Regions from separate parts of the Mesorhizobium sp. AR02 genome, predicted to be linked through region 1. Evidence: predicted binding sites of a transcription regulator. Region 1 holds the regulator's gene; each other region holds the start of a gene.
The links. Region 1 encodes PhoB, which activates phosphate uptake and scavenging genes when phosphate is short. Its sites were predicted from a motif close to TGTCATNNANCTGTCAT; they were not measured.

Region 1 (7,377 bases):
ATCGGCATCATGGGCGGCGTCATGCTCGGCCTCGGCCGCGCTCTCGGCGAAACCATGGCGGTGACCTTTGTCATCGGCAACGCGCACCGCATCTCGACCTCGCTGTTCGCGCCGGCAACGACGATCTCCGCGACCATCGCCAACGAATTCACCGAAGCGGTCGGCGATCTCTACACCTCCTCGCTGGTGGCGCTCGGCCTGATCCTGTTCGTCATCACTTTCCTGATCCTTGCCATCGCACGCTACATGCTGATGCGCATCGACGCCCGCACGGGAGCCTGACCGATGTCGACAGCCACGTCGCTTCACCAGAGCCGCAAGCGCAAGAATGGCGTGATGATGACGCTGTGCGTCGTCGCCGCGGGCATCGGCCTTGCCTGGCTGGCGCTCATCCTCGGCGCGCTGCTCTACAAGGGCCTCGCCGGTGTCTCTCTCTCGGTCTTCACGGAAATGACGCCGCCACCCGGCGATGCCGGCGGCCTGCTCAATGCCATTTACGGCAGCATCGTGATGACCATCATCGGCATCATCGTCGGTACGCCGATCGGTGTGCTGGCCGGCACCTACATGGCTGAATACGGGCGCTTCTCGAAGCTCACCACTGTTGTGCGTTTCATCAACGACATCCTTCTGTCGGCGCCGTCGATCATCATCGGCCTGTTCGTCTATGAGCTGATGGTGCGGCCGATGGGGCATTTCTCGGCGATCGCCGGCGCTGTCGCGCTCGCCATCCTGGTCATCCCGGTCGTCGTGCGCACCACCGAGGACATGCTCAACCTGGTGCCCAACGCCTTGCGCGAAGCCGGCACCGCGATCGGCGCGCCGCGCTGGGTGGTCATCAAGTCGGTCGCCTACCGCGCCGCACTGTCCGGCATCGTCACCGGTATATTGCTGGCCATCGCCCGCATCTCTGGCGAGACGGCACCGCTTCTTTTCACGGCGCTGAACAACCAGTTCTGGTCGAGCAATCTCAACGCGCCGATGGCCAGCCTGCCTGTCACCATCTTCCAGTTCGCTCTCAGCCCCTACGAGGAATGGCAGCAACTGGCCTGGACCGGCGCACTCATAATCACATTGACGGTTCTCGCGCTCAGCATCTTTGCGCGCAGCCTGACCGGACGCAGAGAGGACAAATGAGCCAGATGTTGTCTCCAGACATGACGATCGCCGCCGAGGCGGTGGCCAAGGCCAAGATCGAGGTCAAGAACCTCAACTTCTACTATGGCCAGTCGAAGGCGCTGAAGGATATCACGCTGTCGCTGCCCGAGCGCAGCGTCACCGCCTTCATTGGCCCGTCGGGCTGCGGAAAGTCGACGCTGCTGCGCGTCTTCAACCGCATCTACGAGCTTTATCCCAAGCAGACCGCCGAGGGCCAGGTGCTGCTCGACGGCCAGAACGTTCTCGACCGCTCGCAGGATCTCAACCTGCTGCGCACCAAGATCGGCATGGTGTTCCAGAAGCCGACGCCGTTCCCGATGTCGATCTATGAGAACATCGCTTTCGGCGTCAGGCTCTATGAGAAGATCAGCAAGGCCGAGATGGACGGCCGTGTCGAGCAGGCGCTGAAGCGCGCAGCACTGTGGACCGAGGTCAAGGACAAGCTCAATGCCAGCGGCCTCAGCCTGTCTGGCGGCCAGCAGCAGCGGCTTTGCATCGCCCGCACGGTGGCGGTGAAGCCGGAGGTCATTCTGCTCGACGAGCCGGCCTCGGCGCTCGACCCGCTGTCGACCGCCAAGATCGAGGAGCTGATCGACGAATTGCAGGCCGACTACACGATCGTCATCGTCACCCACAACATGCAGCAGGCGGCGCGTGTCTCGAAGCAGACCGCTTTCATGTATCTGGGCGAACTGGTCGAGTTCGACAAAACCGAGAAGATCTTCACGTCGCCTCGCGAGAAGCGCACGCAAGACTACATCACCGGCCGCTTCGGCTGATCGCACGCATACGAGGACCAGGATCATGGCCGAACACACAGTTGCAGCCTTCGACGAGGATCTCGGACAGATCAGCAGGCTGATCAGTGACATGGGCGATCTCGCCGGCTCGATGGTCGGTGGCGCCACCAAGGCGCTGCTGAATTCCGACAACGCTCTCGCTCAGCGCGTGGTTTCCGACGATGCCATCATGGACGCGCGTCAGCGCGAGCTCGACGACCGCGCCATCACGCTGATCGCCAAGCGCCAGCCGATGGCCGATGATCTGCGCCATGTCGTCGGGTCGATCCGCATGGCCGGCGACCTCGAGCGCATTGGCGACCTTGCCAAGAACATCGCCAAGCGCGTCGGCACCGTCGGCCTCAGCGCCACGCCGCGCGACCTGTCGCATTCCATCGACGCCATGGCACAGCTGGTGCTGATCCAGGTGCAGGGCGTGATCGAAGAGTATGCGGCGCGCGATGCCGCGGCACTGGCGAAGCTGCGCGCCGACGACGAACGCATCGACGTCAAATACACCTCCGTCTTCCGCGAACTGCTGACCTACATGATGGAGGATCCGCGCAACATCACGGCTTGCACGCATCTGTTGTTCTGCGCCAAGAATCTCGAACGCATCGGCGACCACGTGACCAACATTGCCGAAAACGCCTACTATGTCCTGACCGGCACGCAGTTGCCCGCCAATCGTCCCAAGCAGGACGAGACGGCGATGTCGGCGCCCGCGGCCTGACGCAAGAGGTGACCAATCGATGATCGCGCCACGCATTATGGTGGTGGAGGATGAGGAGCCGCTGGGGGTGCTGCTCCGTTACAATCTTGAATCCGAAGGCTACCAGGTGGAGGTGGTGCCGCGCGGCGACGAGGCTGAAATCCGCCTGCAGGAGAACGTGCCCGACCTTCTGGTGCTCGACTGGATGGTGCCGGCGGTGTCCGGCATCGAACTCTGTCGGCGCCTGCGGATGCGGCCCGAGACCGAGCGGCTGCCGATCATCATGCTGACCGCGCGGGGCGAAGAAAGCGACCGCGTACGTGGGCTCTCGACCGGCGCCGACGACTATCTGGTCAAGCCGTTCTCGACGCCGGAATTCATGGCTCGCGTCAAGGCGCTGCTGCGCCGCGCCAAGCCGGAAGTTCTGTCCAGCGTGCTCAAGGTCGGCGACATCGTGCTCGACCGTGAATCGCACCGGGTTTATCGCAAGAAGAGCGAGATCCGGCTCGGGCCGACCGAGTTCCGCCTGCTCGAATTCATGATGCGTCATCCCGGCCGCGTGTTCTCGCGCAGCCAGCTGCTCGACAATGTCTGGGGCGAGACGATCTATATCGACGAGCGCACCGTCGACGTGCATGTCGGCCGGCTGCGCAAGGCGGTCAACAATGGCCGCATGCCGGACGTGATTAGAACCATTCGGGGCGCCGGCTACGCGATCAGGGAAGATTAGAGCCTTGGCGCGGAAGCGTTGATAGGTTGAATGTCTCCACTCCCGGGTCACACGCATTGATGATTGGCTGAGACGCTCATGACCTCGTCATCCTATGGCGGAGCAAGGAGCGAAGCGACGCCACCATTCCTCAGAGTTGATGACGAAGCTGAGAGGCTTCTGCCAATCTCCAAAGTCGGCGATGGTCTACGGCATCAATGACGGACGTCAGCTCAGGCTACGTTCTTTCCAACGCCTGACTTACCCTGCACCCCCGGCGCGAAAATTTCCTGGTCGACGAAGGTCAGTGCGCGCATGGCGCAGCCTTCGCGGATCAGCGGCAGTTCGTTCGGCTCGGTGTCGAAGGAAATCGATTTCGAGTGCTGGCCGCCTGCGGTCTGGGCGATCGCCTCGCGCAGTGCCGGCTCGATCAGGTCGAAGGCGGCGGCGCTGACGCCGACCATGGCGACGGGTGCGGGATCGATCAGCGCGAACAGGCTGCCGAGGCCATAACCGAGTGCCTCGCCGGCCCTGCGGTAGGCTTCGCGCTCGGGGCCGTCCCGTTCCCGCGCCGTCGCGGCGAGCGCCCGCATCTGCGCGTCGCTGACATCGGCGACCGGCTCGGTGTCCTCGCTGAGCTGCCTGGCGTTGCGCCAGATGGCGTAGTTGCCGGCATAGGCCTCGACGCAGCCGCGGCGTCCGCAGCGGCAGAGCGCGCCGCCCGGCCGATGGATCATGTGGCCGAACTCGCCACCAGAGGAATGGGTGCCGGTAAACAGCTCGCCCTTCAGCACCAGGCCCATGCCGATGCCGTGCGACAGAAGGATGGCGATGAAGTCGTCGCGGTAGCGCTCCGGATCGCGCCAGCGCAGCGCCACCGCCATCATGTTGCAGTCGTTTTCCATGGTGGCGGGGATGCCGAACTCGGCCTCGAGTATGTCGGCGAAGGCGATGTCGGTCTGCGGTGTGATCGGCGACCACAGCATCGAGCGGGCCTCGGTGTCGGTGATGCCCTGGATCGCCAGCGCGATGCGGGCGACGCTGCGCACGTCGATATCGGGATCCTCGAGGCGCCGTCGTACGATGGCGACGCATTCACCGATCAGCGCCTCGCGCGACATGGTCAGCGTGTCCAGCCGGCGCTGTTCTTCCGATACCACCTGGCCGGCATAGTCGATGACGGCGACGGAGAGGAAATTCAGCGACAGCACCACGGTCATGACAGCCGCGGCCTCCGGATTGAGGCCGAGGCCAACCTGTGGCCTGCCGCGTTTCAGCGCGCCGGCTTCGCTCGGCTTGCCTTCGGCCAGGATGCCTTCGCCGATCAGGTCGGAAGAGATCGCCGATATGGTCGAATGGCTGAGGCCGGTGGTCGCGGCAATCTCGGTGCGCGAGGGCCGACCGGCCCGGCGCACGGCCGCAATCACCATCGCGCGGTTGCGCCGGCGCAGATCGTCGTGGCGGATTCCGACCGACATGTTTCCCACATCCTCCCGGTCGCCGCGGTTCTTCCTGCCCCTCGAACGCTGCCGACGACACGCCCAAATAGTGGCAGAAGCGGCCCGTCCTGTCATTTATTTATTCCGGGGCTCGAAAAAAATTCGCAGGGACATCAAAATCCATCAGAATCGTTGTTGACAGCGTTCCGGTGTTGGCTCAGTGTTTTTTCGAGGCTCGAAAAAATAGAGCCTCTGTGCCGGCCTTAGGGCCAGTTTGGTCGCGCCATACGCGGCGCAGGGAGGATATCATGAAGAGATTCACGGCCGCCATCCTGGCGGGTGTCGCCATGTCGCTGACGCTTGCGTCGGTCGCGCAGGCGAAGGACAAGGTCATCGGTGTTTCGTGGTCCAACTTCCAGGAAGAGCGCTGGAAGACCGACGAAGCCGCCATGAAGAAGGCGATCGAGGCCGCCGGCGACAAGTACATCTCCGCCGATGCGCAGTCCAATCCCGGCAAGCAGCTTACCGATGTCGAAAGCCTGATCTCGCAGGGCGCCAATTCGCTGATCATCCTGGCGCAGGACGCCTCGGCCATCGGTCCGGCCGTGCAGAAGGCGCTGGACGAAGGCATTCCGGTCGTCGGCTATGACCGCCTGATCGAGAACAAGGACGTCTTCTACCTGACCTTCGACAACAAGGAAGTCGGCCGCCTGCAGGCCAGTGCGGTGTTCAAGGCCAAGCCGGAAGGCAATTATGTCTTCATCAAGGGCTCGGGCTCCGATCCGAATGCCGACTTCCTGTTCTCGGGCTCGATGGAAGTGCTCAAGGCGGCCATCGACAGCGGCAAGATCAAGAATGTTGGTGAGGCCTATACGGACGGCTGGCTACCTGCCAACGCCCAGAAGAACATGGAGCAGTTCCTGACCGCCAATGACAACAAGGTCGACGCTGTGGTCGCCGCCAATGACGGCACCGCCGGCGGCGTCGTCGCGGCGCTGACGGCACAAGGTCTCGCCGGCACCGTGCCGGTCTCGGGCCAGGACGGCGACCATGCCGCGCTGAACCGCATCGCGCTCGGCACCCAGACCGTGTCGGTGTGGAAGGATGCGCGCGAACTCGGCAAGAACGCCGCCGAGATCGCCTCGCAGCTGGCCGATGGCAAGAAGATGACCGACATCGCCGGCGTGAAGGACTTCACGACGCCTGGCGGCAACACCGTCAAGTCGCTGTTCCTGACCCCGGTCGCCATCACCAAGGACAATCTCAAGGTTGTCATCGACGCCGGCTGGATCAAGAAAGACGAAGTCTGCGCGGGCGTCGCCGCCGGCAGCGTCGCGGCCTGCAACTAAACGTCGCAATACTGTTCGATATCGACGCCGCGGCCCAAAAGCCGCGGCGTTTTCTCAAAAAGATTTGTATTTCCGCATCACGCGGATAGCTTCTAGGCTGGTCTCGGCATCCGCGTCAGACGGCAAGCCGGTGGGAGGAAATCATGACCGACACGACGTCCAACCCGCAGGTCGACACCGCGCGTGCGTCGGAACTCGGCGCGCTGGCGCGGTTCCTGAAGGCAACCGAGATCGACACCCGCATGCTCGGCATGGTCGGCGCGCTGCTGATCATCTGGATCGGGCTGCACGTGATTTCCAGCTTGCGTCTGGGCGTCAATCCGCTCGATTTCGACAGCCGCACCTTCCTCACGCCGCGCAATCTGTGGAACCTGTCGGTGCAGACGTCCGCCGTCGCCATCATGGCCTGCGGCATGGTGCTGGTCATCGTCATGCGCAATATCGACCTGTCCGTCGGCTCCGCCGAAGGCGTGATCGGCATGATCATGGGCTTTGCGCAGGTGCATTTCCTGGTGCGGTTTGTCGGGCTTGAACTCGGCAATCCGTGGATCTGGGTCCTGGCACTGGTCATCGGCCTCGCGCTCGGTCTGCTGATCGGTGCCTTTCAAGGTTTCATCATCGCCTATCTCGAAGTGCCGGCCTTCATCGTCACGCTGGGCGGGCTGCTGATCTGGCGCGGCGCCGCCTGGTGGGTCACGTCAGGCCAGACCGTGGCGCCGCTCGATGCCACCTTCCAGCTGATGGGCGGTGGGCCGGCAGGATCGATCGGGGCAACATGGAGCTGGGTGGTCGGCATCGTCGCCTGTCTGGCGGTGGTGTTTGCCCTGTTCAACGGACGCGTGCAGCGCAAGCGTTTCCGCTTTCCGCTGCGCCCGATCTGGGCCGAGACGCTGCTCGGGGCGGTCACCTGCGCCATCATCATGGGCGCTGTCTGGCTCGCCAATTCGTATCCCTGGCCGGTCGGCATCGTGAACCGGTATGCGGCGGCCAACAACATCACGGTTCCCGAAGGCGGTCTGTTCATCGCCCACGGCATTGCGATCCCGGTGCTGATGGCGATCGCGGTCGGGCTGATCATGACCTTCGTTACCAAGCGCACCCGTTTTGGCCGCTATGTCTTCGCCATCGGCGGCAATCCGGAGGCTGCCAATCTCGCCGGCATCAACACGCGCTGGATCACCATGAAGGTGTTCATGATCATGGGCGTGCTGGCGACGATCGCCGCCGCGAT
Region 2 (7,377 bases), 1.1 Mb from region 1:
ACCATGCGCAGCGAGCTGGTCAACCAGCGTGGCGAAAGCGTTTTCGAGCTTGAGAATTCCGTCATGTTCCTGACGCGTGATGCCGCGGGGAATGCGGCATGACCCTCGACGAATTCTTCCGCATCGGCACCACGGTGACGCTGGGCTCGCACACATTCGAAGCCGAGGCGATCAAGGCGTTCGCCCGCAAATACGACCCGCAGATCTTCCATATCGACGAGGAAGCCGCCAGGAAGAGCGTGCTCGGTGGCCTCTGCGCCTCCGGCTGGCACACCGCCGCCACCTGGATGAAGCTCAACCTCGAAGCCCGCATGGACGCCGGTGGCGCCAGCTGGAACGGCCCCGGCCCGATGCCCGAATTCGGCCCCTCGCCTGGCTTCAAGAACCTGAAATGGCTGAAGCCCGTCCATGCCGGCGAGACCGTCACCTTCACGCGCAAGGCGGTTTCCCATCGCCCAATCTCATCGCGCCCCGGCTGGCGGCTGCTCGCGCTTCACTCGGAAGCCTTCGATTCGACCGGCGACAAGGTGCTGGAGTTCGAGAGCGCTGTGTTGGTGAAGGTGGAGTAGTGAGTAGTGAGTAGTGAGTAGTGAGTAGTGAGTAGTGAGTAGTGAGTAGTGGGTAGTGGGTGTTACGCCTGTTACCGAACGCCGATCTTCACTATTCACTATTCACTATTCACCACTCACTAATGCCCTTCAAACCCGATCAGCGTCCGCACCGGCACACCCAGCGCCTCAAGCTTGGCGCGCCCGCCGAGATCCGGCAGGTCGATGACGAAGCAGGCGGCAAGAATATCGGCGCCGATCTGGCGCAGCAGCTTCACCGCCGCTTCCGCCGTGCCGCCGGTGGCGATCAGATCGTCGACGAGGATCACTTTCTCACCAGGGGCAACGCCGTCCTTGTGCATTTCCATCTCGTCCAGCCCGTATTCCAGGCTGTAGGCGACGCGCACCGTCTCATAGGGCAGCTTGCCCTTCTTGCGGATCGGCACGAAGCCGGCCGAGAGCTGATGGGCGACGGCGCCCCCAAGGATGAAGCCGCGCGCCTCGATGCCTGCTATCTTGTCGACCTTCTGCCCGGCATAGGGATGCACCAGCTCGTCGATGGCGCGGCGGAAGGCGCGCGCATTGCCGAGCAGCGTGGTGATGTCGCGAAACAGGATGCCGGGCTTCGGATAGTCCGGAATGGTGCGGATCGACGCCAGCAGCGTGTCTTCGAGCGAAGGTTTCATGAGGCGGCTCTCCGGGTGATCCAGCTGGCAAGTGCAAACGGCGCAGGGACCAAACCCGACGCGACCGACAACGGCTAGCGCGATGTGACGCCCGAGACAAGCGCATCCGGCAAGGGATTGGCCTCGTTCGCTCTGTCCCATGCCTGCGCGACGATCTTCCACTGCCCTTGGCTCTTCACCAGCAACAGCATTTCCATGGACCGGCTGGTCTCGGCACTGTTCTCGATCATCTCCGCCGCGACCGCCGCGATCGCGATGTTGCCGAAGACACAGATATCGGTACCGAGCACGGTCTCCTGGAGCGATCGCAGCGACGTGCGTGACAGACCACGCATCCGCTCGACGAAATCGACAACACTGATGCGTCTTGCCGGGCGGGCTGCCGGATAGAGGCTGGCGCCGTCCAGGAAATCGCCGACGAAATCATCCCACCCTGGGGCGATACTCTCATCCCAGCTAAGGCTGGCAAACTGCCGGTCGATGACGGCCCGTATCACGTCCTCGTCCGTACCCATTCCGTTCGCCATGATCCGCTCCTTCCGTTCGGCCGCCTGCACCGGAGATTGGCACGCGACACTTGTCCGATCGAATTGCAGCCCATCAGCTTCATAAGCCGTCCGATCTCGATCCGCATCTGTTTGAGCGCCGCGCTATGCCAAAGGACTGGTTGCCGAACTCTCGCATAGAGGTAAAAAAGGGGCGCCTGAAGCGCCCCTTCCGGTCGAACCATGGTCGCTACATGACCCATCTTCTGCGAAAAATACTGACCGTCATCATGGCAACCTCGCTCCTGAGCTGGGCGCCGGCAGTCGTCTCCGCTGCCGAGCGGGCCAGTTGGACGGTCGTGCTACGCCCGACAGATTTCGTGGTCGGCGACGCGCTTGGACAATTGCATACGCGTCGACAATGGATCACTGGATTCGACGAACGGTCCGGCGCGTTCGAGATCGCTCTGCGCAGGAAGGCAATCGCGATTTCGGCGCCGCGCTGTCGGATGAACTATCTGATTTTGACGATCCCCGTTTATTACCCTGAAAATCCGAAGCAGGCATCCGTCCGCGAGCGTCGCGTAGTCTATGATGCTCTCGTCGCACTGCAGACGAAGGGCAAAGGCAGCGCAACTGTTGGCGTTGAGGCGCCTGAGCCTCTCGCTCGCAAAGGAAAACGAGGTATCGAGCTTCTTGCCTGCAACCTGTACTTTGCCTTTCCAATATCGGTGCAAGTGTCGACGCAGTGAGCTGTTGCCGGCTTCAGTCTCCTGGAGCCCGCTGCTCGAGAACGAAGACAAATTGACGTCCCGGCTGGCGCGGGCAGAAAGCACCCAAGCGCGTCGCGTGAATCCGCTTCGACGCGACGCTTTGGGACTTACATGCCGAGATCGGAGCGAAGCTCGGCCTTGGCCACTTCGTATTCGGCCTTGAAGTCGTCCCGGTTGAGCAGGATTGCGGCAATGACGCTGCCGGAAATCTTGCCCATCTCGACGTCGGACGCATAGTGGATACCGCCAACCTCACGGTTGTGAGCGTATTCGGCCGCGCGCGCCATGATCTCGGCGCGCTTCTCCGGGACCATGTCGGCCAGGATGATGCCCATCATGGTGCCGACGGTGGCGTGGCCGGACGGCCAGGAGCCGGAGCTCGACAGCTTGACCGCCGGCTTGACGAGATCGCTGAGCTGGTGCGGACGGGGGCGCTTCCAGACATCCTTGGCCGGATCGACGACAGCGCCTTCGGTCTCGACGACGCGATCGAAGAAGGCGCTGAATTTCGGCAGCTTCTCCTTGGTGAAATTCGGCCCCATCACATTGGCGAAGCGCCAGACATTCTCCTCGGAATCGGCAACGGCGCTGGCCACCATCTCGGGCGTGCGCGTCACCTGCAGTGCCAGCACCTCGCCAAGTTCGGCCTTGGTCTCAGCCGAATCGTTTGCCGGCGGCGGCGGCAGGATCATCGTCAGGTCGATGTCCTTGTTGGTGACGAAGGGTTTTGCGTCTTCGGCCTGGGCGGCCGAGCCAATGACCAGCAGCAGCAGACCAGCCGCCAGCGATGCGTATTTCTTCATGGGTGCGATCCTTTTGTTCGGAATGACGCAGGATCGCTATGTGCAGTGACGGCCATGTGACACACCGCCACCGGAAACGCGAAAGGGCGCCTCGAGGCGCCCTTTCGTAATCATATGTTGCCTTGGCGCTGCTTAGTGCGCCACGCCTTCCCACACCTTCCGCTTGACCAGGTAGACCAATCCACCAAACACCAGGAGGAAAAACAGCACGTTGATGCCGGTATGCTTGCGGGCTTCCATGTGCGGCTCGGCCGCCCACATCAGGAAGGCAGCGACGTCGCGGGAATATTGGTCGACCGTCTGCGGTGCGCCATCATCATAGGTCACCTGGCCGTCGGAGAGCGGCTTGGGCATCTTCAGCGACACGCCGGACATGAAGTACGGGTTGTAGTGCGTGCCTTCGGGGATGACCATGCCGGCAGGCGGCGTCTGGTCGTAGCCGGTCAGCAGCGAATGGATGTAGTCGGGGCCGCCGGCATCATACTGGGTGAAGATGTCGAAGACGAACTGCGGAAAGCCGCGCTCGACGCCGCGCGCCTTGGCCAGCAGCGACATGTCGGGCGGCGCCGCGCCACCATTGGCGGCCGCGGCGGCCTCTACATTGGCGAACGGCGCCGGGAAATAGTCCGATGGCTTGCCGGGACGGTCAAACATCTCGCCGGCATCGTTGGGGCCGTCATGGATGGTGTAGGTGGCCGCCAGCGACTTGATCTGGGCATCCGAATAGCCAAGGCCCGTTGGGCCTTCCAGCGTGCGGAACGCCACCAAATTCATCGAATGGCAGGCCGAGCAGACTTCCTTGTAGACCTTCAGGCCGCGCTGCAGCTGGCCCTTGTCATAGGTACCGATCGGACCCGTGAAGCTCCAGCTCATCTCCTTCGGCTCATTGATCGGGAAATGCGTCGGCGCTGCCGCATTGTGCGCCTCTTCGGCCGCGAAGGCGGCGGTGCCGGCGGCCACAAGGCCGATCAGCGCCAGCGAGGTGAGAATCTTTTTCATGCCAAATCCCCTTAGATTCTCTACCGCTCAGCCCTTGGTCTCTGGCGCGGCCGTGGCGCCCGCCGGATGCCCGCTGCCACCCTTGTTCTTCTCGAGCACCGCCTCGGTGATCGAGTTCGGCAGCCTGCGCGGCGTCTCGATCAGGCCAAGCACCGGCAGTACGATCAGGAAGAAGGCGAAATAGAACAGCGTCGCCGCTTGAGCGTAGCCAACGTAGTTGCCCACGAACTCACCTATCAGGAGGGTCAACAGACCGCCGCCTTCCGCCGGCTGCGAGCCAAGCCAGCCAAGCAGGATGGCATCGGCCACGAACAGCCAGAAGAACAGCTTGTACCAGGGCCGGTAGACCGCCGAGCGCACCTTGGAGGTGTCGAGCCACGGCACCAGGAACAGCATGACGATGGCGCCGAACATGCACAGCACGCCGCCGAGCTTGGAGTTGATCGGCCCGATGTTGAAGGTGATGGCGCGCAGGATCGCGTAGAACGGCAGGAAGTACCATTCCGGCACGATATGGGCCGGCGTCTTCAGCGGGTTGGCGACGATGTAATTATCGGGATGGCCGAGATAGTTCGGCAGGAAGAAGATGAAATAGGCGAAGATGAACAGGAACACGATCATGCCGAACGCGTCCTTGATGGTCGCGTAAGGGGTGAAGGCGACGGTGTCGGTCTTCGACTTGACCTCGATGCCGGTCGGGTTCGACTGACCCACGACATGCAGCGCCCAGACGTGCAGCACGACGACGCCGGTGATCATGAACGGCAGCAGGTAGTGCAGCGCGAAGAAGCGGTTCAGCGTCGGGTTGTCGACGGCGAAGCCGCCGAGCAGCAACTGCTGGATCCACTCGCCGACCAGCGGAATGGCGCTGAAGAAGCCGGTGATGACGGTGGCGCCCCAGAAGCTCATCTGTCCCCATGGCAGCACGTAGCCCATGAAGCCGGTCGCCATCATCAGGAGATAGATGATGCAGCCGAGGATCCAGAGCAGTTCGCGCGGCGCCTTGTAGGAGCCGTAATAGAGGCCACGGAAGATGTGCATGTAGACGGCGATGAAGAAGAACGAGGCGCCGTTGGCATGCATGTAGCGCAACAGCCAGCCGGAATTCACGTCGCGCATGATCTTCTCGACCGAGCCGAAGGCGAGATTGGTGTCGGCCGTGTAGTGCATGGCCAGCACGATGCCGGTCAGGATCTGCGCCACCAGCATGATCGACAGGATGCCGCCGAAGGTCCACATGTAGTTGAGGTTGCGCGGCACCGGATAGGCGACGAAGCTGTCATAGACCAGCCGCGGCAGCGGCATGCGGGCGTCGAACCAGCGTTCGATACCGGTTTTGGGCGTGTAGGTCGAGTGTCCCTCGCTCATCGAAATATCCCCCTGCCTCAACCGATAAGGATCTTGGTATCGGAAATGAACTTGAATAACGGCACAGCCATGTTCTCAGGCGCCGGGCCTTTGCGGATGCGGCCGGCGGTGTCGTATTGCGAACCATGGCACGGGCAGAACCAGCCGCCGAAATCGCCTTCCTGGCCGAGCGGAATGCAGCCGAGATGCGTGCAGACCTGAACCATCACCATCCAGGCTTCCTTGCCCGGCGTGGTGCGGTTGGCGTCGGTCGCCGGCGCGTCGGACGGCAGATTGGCGTTGCGGGCGATCGGATCCTTCAGATCGGAAAGGTTGACGGCCTCGCCGTCCTTCATTTCCTTTTCGGTGCGGTTGCGCACCACGACCGGCTTGCCGCGCCACTTGACGATCAGCGACATGCCAGGCGTCAGCGAGGCGACATCGACTTCGACTGAAGCGAGCGCCAGCGTCGAGGCATCGGGACGCATCTGGTCGATGAACGGCCAGGCGACGGCACCGGCCCCGACCACAGCGGCCATGCCCGTGGCGACATAAAGAAAATCTCGACGATTGGGATCGTGGATGTCGGTTGCGCTCACGGGTGCCTGATCCTTTCGCCTCTTCCGCGCCGGTGGCCGAGCCTTGTTCCCCGCTCAATCACGCCAACCCGACAGCGCATGGCGAACAGGCTAGCGAATTCCTCCGGCATTTGGACTTCGGTTTATGCGTGAAGCCCGTTTTTGTCCAGACGGGTCAAGGCACAAGGGCAGATTGTCGCGGGGACAAAATCCCCTATTGCCTGGCGGGACGGCGAATGGCCGCAAAAGGCGGCTAAACAACCGGGAAATATCAGCAAAATCCGAGCCTGTAGCTTGCCTCGACACGGGGCGTTGGTGTGATCTATCCTCCCAGGCATGGCACACGTCATAGACCGTGAGGAATGGGCAGTTCGCTCCGACCACTGGAAGGGCGAGTTGCAATGCGGTGCCTACGGCTCCAACTCCTGCCTGATCTTCAACTACCTGCCCGATGTCGGCGGCGGCCCGCGGCTGCACGCCCACCCTTACGCAGAGATATTCATCATCCGCCAGGGTACCGGCCTGTTCACCGTCGGCGACCAGGAAATCGAGGCTTCCGCCGGCCAGATTGTCATCGTGCCGCCCCACACGCCGCACAAATTCACCAATCTCGGTCCGGGTCCCCTGGAAACCACCGACATTCACGAGAACGGCAAGTTCATCACCGAATGGCTCGAATGATCCTTACATCGCCCCCAACCGGACAAGCACCGCCTTGGGTATGCCATACTCGCGGATGACGGCCTCGTGCCTGCGCAGGCCGCAAAGTTCGCGCTGGATGAAATAGGCGTGCACGGCCACAGCAGCCTCCTTGAGAAGCCGGGGACGCAGTTCCTCGTCTGCATTGTCGCTTAGCCGAGCCAGCGTTTCCTCGACCTTTTGGCCAGCACGGCCGAGTGCCGCGGCTTTCTCGGCCAGGATTTCATGGCCGAGCGCGTCGAAGGCCGCTTCGGCGGCCGACGAGCCAGCAAGATGAGATGGCGGACGCAAGGACATTTCAGTTCCCCTTCCCGAGCACGAAGCGGTGGGTGACGAATTCTTCGCCTGCGACGCGCCGAAAGCCAAGCCCTTCATAGAAGCCGAAGGCTTCCGGCGGCGCGCGGGTGTTCAACACCGTGAAATACTGGCGAGCCCTATCGATGACGGTCTCGACCAGCA
Region 3 (7,377 bases), 3.7 Mb from region 1:
CATGAAAGCCATCCGCGACTTTCACAAAGAGCTTGCGGCCAAGGACTACCGTTATATGAAGCCCGGTCTCGAGCACGAAGACGGGCGGCTGACGGTCGAGGTCATCGACCCGTTCAGCAACCACATCCGCTTCATGGAACTCACCGGCGAATAGCCTGATATTGCGTCTGCTTCGGCGACCACCAGTGGCCACCGCAGCGTATCGCTACGCAAAATTCCGGACGTCACTTGGCGACGATGTCAGGACGTGTCTCCATCGTAGGGAACACCGCTTGTGACCTGCAATCGGTTTGCTACAAGAAAACCGATTGCAAAACATAATTGGTTATCGAGGAGGATCTCCATGCCCAAACTTCGCGTCAACGCATTCACCCTATCGCTCGACGGCTATGGCGCCGGTCCCGATCAGAATCTGCAAAATCCGCTCGGCGTCGGAGGGGAATCCTTGCACAAGTGGTTTGTCGACACCCGCACCTTCCGTGAGATGGTGCTCGGACAAGATGGCGGCACCACCGATATCAACGAGGCGTTCGCGGCTCGCAGTTTCGAAAATGTCGGCGCCTGGATCCTCGGCCGCAACATGTTCGGGCCGATCCGCGGCGAATGGCCTGACGACAGCTGGAAAGGCTGGTGGGGTGACAACCCGCCCTACCATGTGCCGGTTTTCGTGCTGACGCGCCACGAGCGGGCACCCATCACCATGGAAGGCGGCACCACCTTCCACTTCGTCACCGACGGCATCCATTCGGCGCTCGAGCAGGCAAAGGCGGCGGCTGATGGCAAGGATGTGCGGGTTGGCGGCGGCGTCGCCACCATCCGCCAGTATTTGCAGGAAAAGCTCATCGACGAGATGCATCTGGCAATCTCGCCGGTGCTGCTTGGCAGAGGCGAGAACCTTTTTGCCGGCCTGGATATGTTGAAGCTAGGCTACCAGTGCAGCGAGCAGGTGGCGACGCCGCTTGCCACGCATGTGGTGATCAAGCGGACGTAGCTACAGCTCTTTCTCCCCGTCACTATACGGGGAGAAATGCCCGGCAGGGCAATGAGGGGCGGCGCGACCGGTTGAAGATTGCGTTTCCGACGGCACCGCCAATAGCAAATGGCAACACCCGCGCATCGCTTCCGCCCGCGTTCAATTGTCAAGATCGGCGCCGCCCCTCATCCGCCCTTCGGGCACCTTCTCCCCGTATAGTGACGGGGAGAAGGAAGAAATCACTCAATACTTCTCCGGCACGTAAAGCTCGCGCGGCAGCGTCTGGCGCTCGTATTCGGGGTTGAAGACGCGCTCCGGCAGCGTAATGTCCTCGTGCGGCACCTCTTCATACGGCATCTGCTTGAGCAGATGATCGATGCAGTTCAGCCGCGCCCGCTTCTTGTCGTTGCCCTCGACGATGAACCAGGGCGCCTCGGGAATGTTGGTGCGGGCGAAGGTCTCTTCCTTGGCCTTGGTGTACTGCTCCCAGCGCACGCGCGATTGCAAATCCATGGGCGACAGCTTCCACTGCTTCATCGGGTCATGGATGCGCATCAGGAAGCGCATCTGCTGTTCCTCGTCGGTGATCGAGAACCAGTATTTCACGACAGTGATGCCCGAGCGCACCAACATGCGCTCGAACTCCGGCACGTCGCGGAAAAATTCCTCGACCTGACCTCCATCGGCAAATCCCATCACTCGTTCGACGCCGGAGCGGTTGTACCAGGAGCGGTCAAACAACACGATCTCGCCGCCGGCCGGCAGATGCGGCACATAGCGCTGGAAATACCATTGCGACTTCTCGCGCTCGGTCGGCGCCGGCAGCGCCACGACGCGGCAGATGCGCGGATTGAGCCGCTGGGTGATGCGCTTGATGACGCCGCCCTTGCCGGCGGAATCGCGACCCTCGAAGATCACCACCAGCTTCTTCTTGTGATAGGCGACCCAGGACTGCAGCTTGATCAATTCGGACTGCAAGCTGATCAGGTCGCGAAAATATTGCATGCGGTCGATCGAAGGCGGATGCGCGTTCTTGTAGATCTTGGCGATCTCCATCGACAGCGCCGGCTCCGACATTTCGAGCTCATAATCTTCGTCGAGCGTGTCGGCGAGCTCGGCTTCGAGCCAGTCCTTGGCGGGAGAATTCTGTCTTAGCTCGGTCATATCGGTTGCTCCGCTTGCAAGCCTGTCGGTTCATGTCCGGCACCCCAAACTGCTGGCCTGCGGCCTGGAATGGAAACACCTTAGCCGATTCAATATAGGCCGGCAGTGACGGTTTTATTGCAGCCCAAGCGCGATTGGCGCGCTGTGGAGTCGGCGATGTCTAGTCGATCCATCATCATTGCATGGCGACAAGCTGGCCGAATTGTCCTACAAATCCCCGGTCGCATTTCGGGCTGCCCTTCGCGGCGCCCCAATTCAACACAATCGCGAGGACCGACATGGAATACCGCACCCTTGGCCGTTCCGGCCTGAAGGTTTCGACACTGACTTTGGGCACCATGACCTTCGGCGGCGCAGGCCCGTTCGCCGCGGTCGGCAACAGCGATCTTACCGAAGCCAAGCGGATGATCGACATGTGCATCGACGCCGGCATCAACCTCATCGACACCGCCAATGTCTATTCGAACGGCCTGTCGGAGGAGATCATCGGCGAGGCGCTCGGCGGCAAACGCAAGAACGATGTGCTGATCGCCTCCAAGGCGCGCATGCGGATCGGCAGCGGACCCAACGACGAAGGCCTGTCGCGCCACCATCTGATCCGTGAATGCGAAAAGAGCCTGAAGCGGCTGAAGACCGACGTCATCGATATCTATTTCGTCCACCAGTGGGATGGCCTTACCCCGGTCGAGGAAACGATCGCCGCGCTCGACACTTTGGCCAGCCAGGGCAAGGTGCGCTATATCGGTTGCTCCAACTGGTCCGGCTGGCAGGTGATGAAGGCGATCGGGATCAGCGACAGCCATCACCAGCAGCGTTTCGTCACCCAGCAGATCCACTACACGCTGGAGGCCCGCGAGGCCGAGTATGAACTGCTGCCGATCTCGGTCGACCAGGGCCTGGGCGTGCTGGTCTGGAGCCCGCTCGCCGGCGGCTTGCTGTCCGGCAAATACCGCCGCGACAGCCCGACCGCACGGCAGCTGGCCGGCTGGTCCGAGCCGCCCATCCGCGACGAGGACCGGCTGTGGCGGATCGTCGATGAGTTGGTCGAGATCGGCAAGGCCCGCGGCGTATCGGCGGCGCAAGTGGCGCTTGCCTGGCTGCTCGGCCGCCCCACCGTCTCCTCGCTGGTGATCGGCGCCCGTAACGATGTCCAGCTCAAGGATAATCTCGCGGCGGCAAGCCTGGGGCTCAGCCCTGACGAACGCCAGCGCCTCGACACGGTCAGCCGGCCGCCCCTGCTCTACCCCTATTGGCACCAGCAATTGACGGCGAAGGCTCGTTTTGGTGCTGCCGACCTCGTGATTGACCGAAGCGGCGTCTGACAGCAGAGGCGAGCAGCGCCCAAGCGCGTCACGTCGAAGCGAATTCAGGTGACGCGCTTCAGGTCTTCGTGTTGATGCATGTCGTTCTTTTGAGCGACATGCACTAGCCCTCGATGAAACGCCAGACCTCGGCATCCGGTTTGATCTGACCGCTCAGCACGAAATATTTGTAGAGCACCAGAAGCGAGATCGCCTGTTCGGTCTGTTCGTCGTTGAATATCCGGCAATAGGCGTTCGCGGTTGCGATGATGCGCTCTGCTTTCGCCGGGTTCCGTTCGAAATAGGCCACATGTTCGGCAAGGTCGGAGAAATCGGCTTGGAGCGGCACATAGTGCACATTGGCTTCGAGTTGCCGCTCCGCGAACCATGTTTCGTATGTCGGCGGCGGCATCAGGCAGAGCGACTTCGAGTTCAAGATCCATTTGAGGTTGGTCGCCACGTCATTGCCTTCGAGCGAGACGATGTAGCGATAGCGCTGGTGCTGGCTGATGCTGAGAAAGGGCTTGGCGTATTCGGCCGGCGCGTTGGGCTTGTGCGAGCCGGCATCGCAGAACGGCAGGTCGCGCACCGCTTGCAGGAACCGTGTCCTGATCGGATTGTTGAGATCGCCGCGCCAGACCACGGCCGGCAGCTTGTCGGCGAACGAGATGGCGTCAGCCGGCATCTGGAAGTGACGGAACTTGTCGAGCTTCATGATGACCGCGTTCTCGTCGTCATCACGGATCGGCCGGTCCTTCACGATCGTCGGCACCTTCGGCACATTCCTGACATCGCCGAATTCGATGTCGATGAGCAATCCAGGATCGAAGTAGCGGGCGAATTCCTTCAGGTCGTAATAGTACATGGTCGGCGTGAAGGGCAGCTTGCTGATGCGCATGGCATTGGCGCTTGGCGCGAAACCATCCTGCAGCTTGTTGTAGTAATTCAACCGTCGGCGCGCCGCCTCATCGCAAAGCCTGGCCTTTTCGAGGCGAATGGCCAGCCTGCGGCGGAACAGGGTTTGTGGAACGATATCGCGCGCCGCGTTTCGCGCATAGTAGAAAACCTTTGCCGACGTCCGCGCGATTGTGGCCATGGTTCACTTGATCAAAAACAAACGAGCAGCTCCCAACACGCTGGCGCCCCGCGTTTCCTACATCATTGTGGCGCCGATCTGGCAAGCCCCCTCGGATCTCTGAGGCTGCGCCCGCACTGTCGCTTCAGCTGTTGTATTTGACGGCTAATGCTCCTAGGCAGGGTCAGAGCCGCAAGGCGATGAAAAGGAGCCGATATGGCGCGAGCACCAAACTACGATCAGGAACGCAAGGAACGCGACCGGCAGAAGGCGGCGAAGAAGGCCGAAAAGCTGGCGGCCAAGGTTGCAGCGCGCGAACGTTCAAAGCCTGAGGGCGAGATCGAAAACGAAACAGCGGAATGACGGCAAAAGGCCCGCACATGCGGGCCTTGCCTCAATCCAGATTGTCGCCCTGCGTCAGGCGGGCGCCTTGTCGCTGACAAAAACGTCCACTTCACGCGCCGCGGCGATAAAGGCGCGCCGGGCGTTCATGGCCGGCTTGTCGCCGGCCAGCGCGTCGTGGCAGGCCTGCAGCGCTGCGCGATGCTTGGGACTGCGCTTGCCGGGCCAGCTGTTGAGCAGGTAATCGGAAGCCTCGCGGGCCGTGCGCAGGAGCTGGGTGCTTCCCGCCGTGACGGACTTGACGGTCACGGGTGTTTCAAATCGGTTGTTTTCCATCGCCGCTCTTACGCCATCGGCGTCCGTGAAGCGAGGCCGAAAGTGCGCCTAGTGTCCGGCCGCTGCCCTTTTGCCCTGCCCTTACAGCGCTAAGCGGCGACGACGGCAAATCCCCTGGCGCGAAGACCGCGTCGGTCGTTGGCGAGCGACGTCACCAGCCGGTCGCGGCTGCCGACGATGTGGGCTGAAAGCCGGCGCGCCGCTTCATCGGCCTCGCCAAGGCGCGTTGCCGCCAGAATGGCGCGATGTTCGGCCCAGGCGCGACCAAGGGCAGCCTCATCACGCACCTCCAGCCAGCGGGCGCGCGACAGCCGCGTCATAGCATCGCGCACCGCCCGGAACAGGAATTCATTGCCCGACAGGCGCGCCAGTTCGATGTGAAAATCCATGCCGACACGATGCCATTCCTCGCGCGGCGTGTTTTCGTCGCAGGAATCGAGCATCGCCTCGATGACGTCGATGGCGTTGCCGTCAGCGCGCGCGCATGTCAGCCGCAAAGCCGCGACCTCGACCGCTTCACGATAGACCGCAATCTGCTCGAGCTCGGCCAGGTTGATGGGCGACACCGTCCAGCCACGGCCATCCCTGCTGACCAGCCCCTCGGTCTCCAGCCGCAGCAGTGCCGCCCTGACCGGTGTGCGCGAGGCGCCGAAGCGGGCTTCGATCCAGCGCTCGGTCAGTTTCTCACCCGGACCGATCTCGAGGCCGAGGATCATCTCGCGCAACTGCCGTTCGACATTCTGCATCTGCGACATCGCGCTGGCCTTCTCCGAAGCCGCATTGACAGCAGCCGGGTTGGAGTTCATGACGGATACCGGTTTGGTATCCCAAAATGGTATCCGCAACAAGCGCTGATATCGGGCAGGCAGGACATGGCACAGGAAGACACGCAACAGAGCGGCTACAACATCCACTGGCGGCGCAATCTCGCCGTCTGTTTCGCGGGCTCGTTCAGCACGCTCATCGCCATGACGCTGCTGTTGCCTTTCCTGCCGCTCTATGTCGAACAGCTCGGCGCGCAGGGCCATGCGGCGATCGTGCAGTGGTCCGGCATCGCCTACGGCGCCACCTTCTTCGCCGCAGCCTTGGTCGCGCCGTTATGGGGGCGGCTTGGCGACCGCTACGGCCGCAAGGTGATGCTGGTGCGCGCCAGTTTCGGCATGGCGATCTGCATGTCATTGACGGGCATGGTCGAGACGGTCTGGCAATTGGTGCTGCTGCGCCTGCTGATCGGCTTTGCCGGCGGCTATTCCTCAGGGTCGACCATACTGGTGGCCATGCAGACGCCCAAGGACCGCTCGGGCTGGGCACTTGGCGTCCTGTCGGCAGGGATCACGGCAGGCTCGCTGGTCGGCCCCTTGCTCGGCGGCGCGCTGCCGCCGGTGATCGGTATTCGCGCCACCTTCCTGTTGTCCGGCGGCGTCATCTTCCTGGCTTTCCTGGCAACGACCTTCCTCATCAAGGAGACCCCGCGCCCGAAGCCGGCCAAAGCCGCGTCGACGGCAAAGCCGAAAAGCGGCTGGTCGCAGATCCCCGACAAGCGCCCGGTCGTGGCCATGCTGACAACCGGCATGCTGCTCGCCTTCGCCACCATGTCGATCGAGCCGATCATCACCGTCTATGTGCAGCAGCTCATCGCGGACCAGAGCCAGGTGACGATGGTCGCCGGCGTGGTGATGTCGGCGGCGGCGCTGGGCACCATCCTGTCGGCGTCATGGCTGGGCAAGCTTGCCGACCGTGTCGGCCATTGGAACGTCGTCGTCGGAGCCCTGGCCGTCTCGGCCCTGCTGCTCATCCCGCAGGCCTTCGTCACCAATGGCTGGCAACTGATCGGCCTGCGTTTCCTGATGGGCCTGGCGCTCGGCGGCCTGCTGCCTTGCATCACCAGCGTCATCCGCCACAACATCCCGGACGGCGTCGGCGGCAACGTGCTTGGCCTGGCGATCTCGGCGCAGTATGTCGGGCAGGTTGCGGGACCATTGACCGGCGGCTTCGTCGGCGGTCACTTCGGCATGCGGGCGGTGTTTCTTGCCACATCGGTGCTGATGGCCGGCGGCGCCGTCTACAACTGGATTGTCCAGTCGCGGCGGACACGGCATATGGCGCTGGAAGCGAGTGAGTCCTGAGAGGGTTTGGCGGTTCGCCGTTTCACGCAACAAGGAGCTAGCCGACATGAATTCCGCCGA

Region 2: the regulator PhoB is predicted to act here: its motif matches at 3,341-3,357, upstream of DBIPINDM_RS26115 (acid phosphatase).
Region 3: the regulator PhoB is predicted to act here: its motif matches at 2,243-2,259, upstream of ppk2 (polyphosphate kinase 2).

What each region holds. Positions count from the first base shown of each region.
Region 1 covers NZ_CP080531.1:3,430,826-3,438,202, forward strand. Annotated here, with positions in the region: gene pstC (phosphate ABC transporter permease subunit PstC) at 1-282, shown strand, start outside; gene pstA (phosphate ABC transporter permease PstA) at 286-1,137, shown strand; gene pstB (phosphate ABC transporter ATP-binding protein PstB) at 1,134-1,937, shown strand; gene phoU (phosphate signaling complex protein PhoU) at 1,963-2,670, shown strand; gene phoB (phosphate regulon transcriptional regulator PhoB) at 2,690-3,379, shown strand; gene DBIPINDM_RS20815 (ROK family protein) at 3,592-4,836, opposite strand; gene xylF (D-xylose ABC transporter substrate-binding protein) at 5,106-6,146, shown strand; gene DBIPINDM_RS20825 (sugar ABC transporter permease) at 6,290-7,377, shown strand, end outside.
Region 2 covers NZ_CP080531.1:4,545,226-4,552,602, reverse strand. Annotated here, with positions in the region: gene DBIPINDM_RS26145 (MaoC family dehydratase) at 1-102, shown strand, start outside; gene DBIPINDM_RS26140 (MaoC family dehydratase) at 99-569, shown strand; gene DBIPINDM_RS26135 (adenine phosphoribosyltransferase) at 689-1,234, opposite strand; gene DBIPINDM_RS26130 (nuclear transport factor 2 family protein) at 1,309-1,791, opposite strand; gene DBIPINDM_RS26120 (hypothetical protein) at 1,812-2,471, shown strand; gene DBIPINDM_RS26115 (acid phosphatase) at 2,600-3,295, opposite strand; gene DBIPINDM_RS26110 (cytochrome c1) at 3,428-4,294, opposite strand; gene DBIPINDM_RS26105 (cytochrome b) at 4,322-5,662, opposite strand; gene petA (ubiquinol-cytochrome c reductase iron-sulfur subunit) at 5,680-6,240, opposite strand; gene DBIPINDM_RS26095 (cupin domain-containing protein) at 6,556-6,900, shown strand; gene DBIPINDM_RS26090 (DUF6665 family protein) at 6,904-7,215, opposite strand; gene DBIPINDM_RS26085 (GNAT family N-acetyltransferase) at 7,217-7,377, opposite strand, start outside.
Region 3 covers NZ_CP080531.1:7,152,668-7,160,044, forward strand. Annotated here, with positions in the region: gene DBIPINDM_RS39150 (glyoxalase superfamily protein) at 1-154, shown strand, start outside; gene DBIPINDM_RS39155 (dihydrofolate reductase family protein) at 344-991, shown strand; gene ppk2 (polyphosphate kinase 2) at 1,217-2,137, opposite strand; gene DBIPINDM_RS39165 (aldo/keto reductase) at 2,416-3,459, shown strand; gene DBIPINDM_RS39170 (glycosyl transferase family 90) at 3,563-4,534, opposite strand; gene DBIPINDM_RS39175 (hypothetical protein) at 4,730-4,876, shown strand; gene DBIPINDM_RS39180 (DUF982 domain-containing protein) at 4,931-5,191, opposite strand; gene DBIPINDM_RS39185 (GntR family transcriptional regulator) at 5,281-5,946, opposite strand; gene DBIPINDM_RS39190 (multidrug efflux MFS transporter) at 6,064-7,317, shown strand; gene DBIPINDM_RS39195 (DUF423 domain-containing protein) at 7,364-7,377, shown strand, end outside.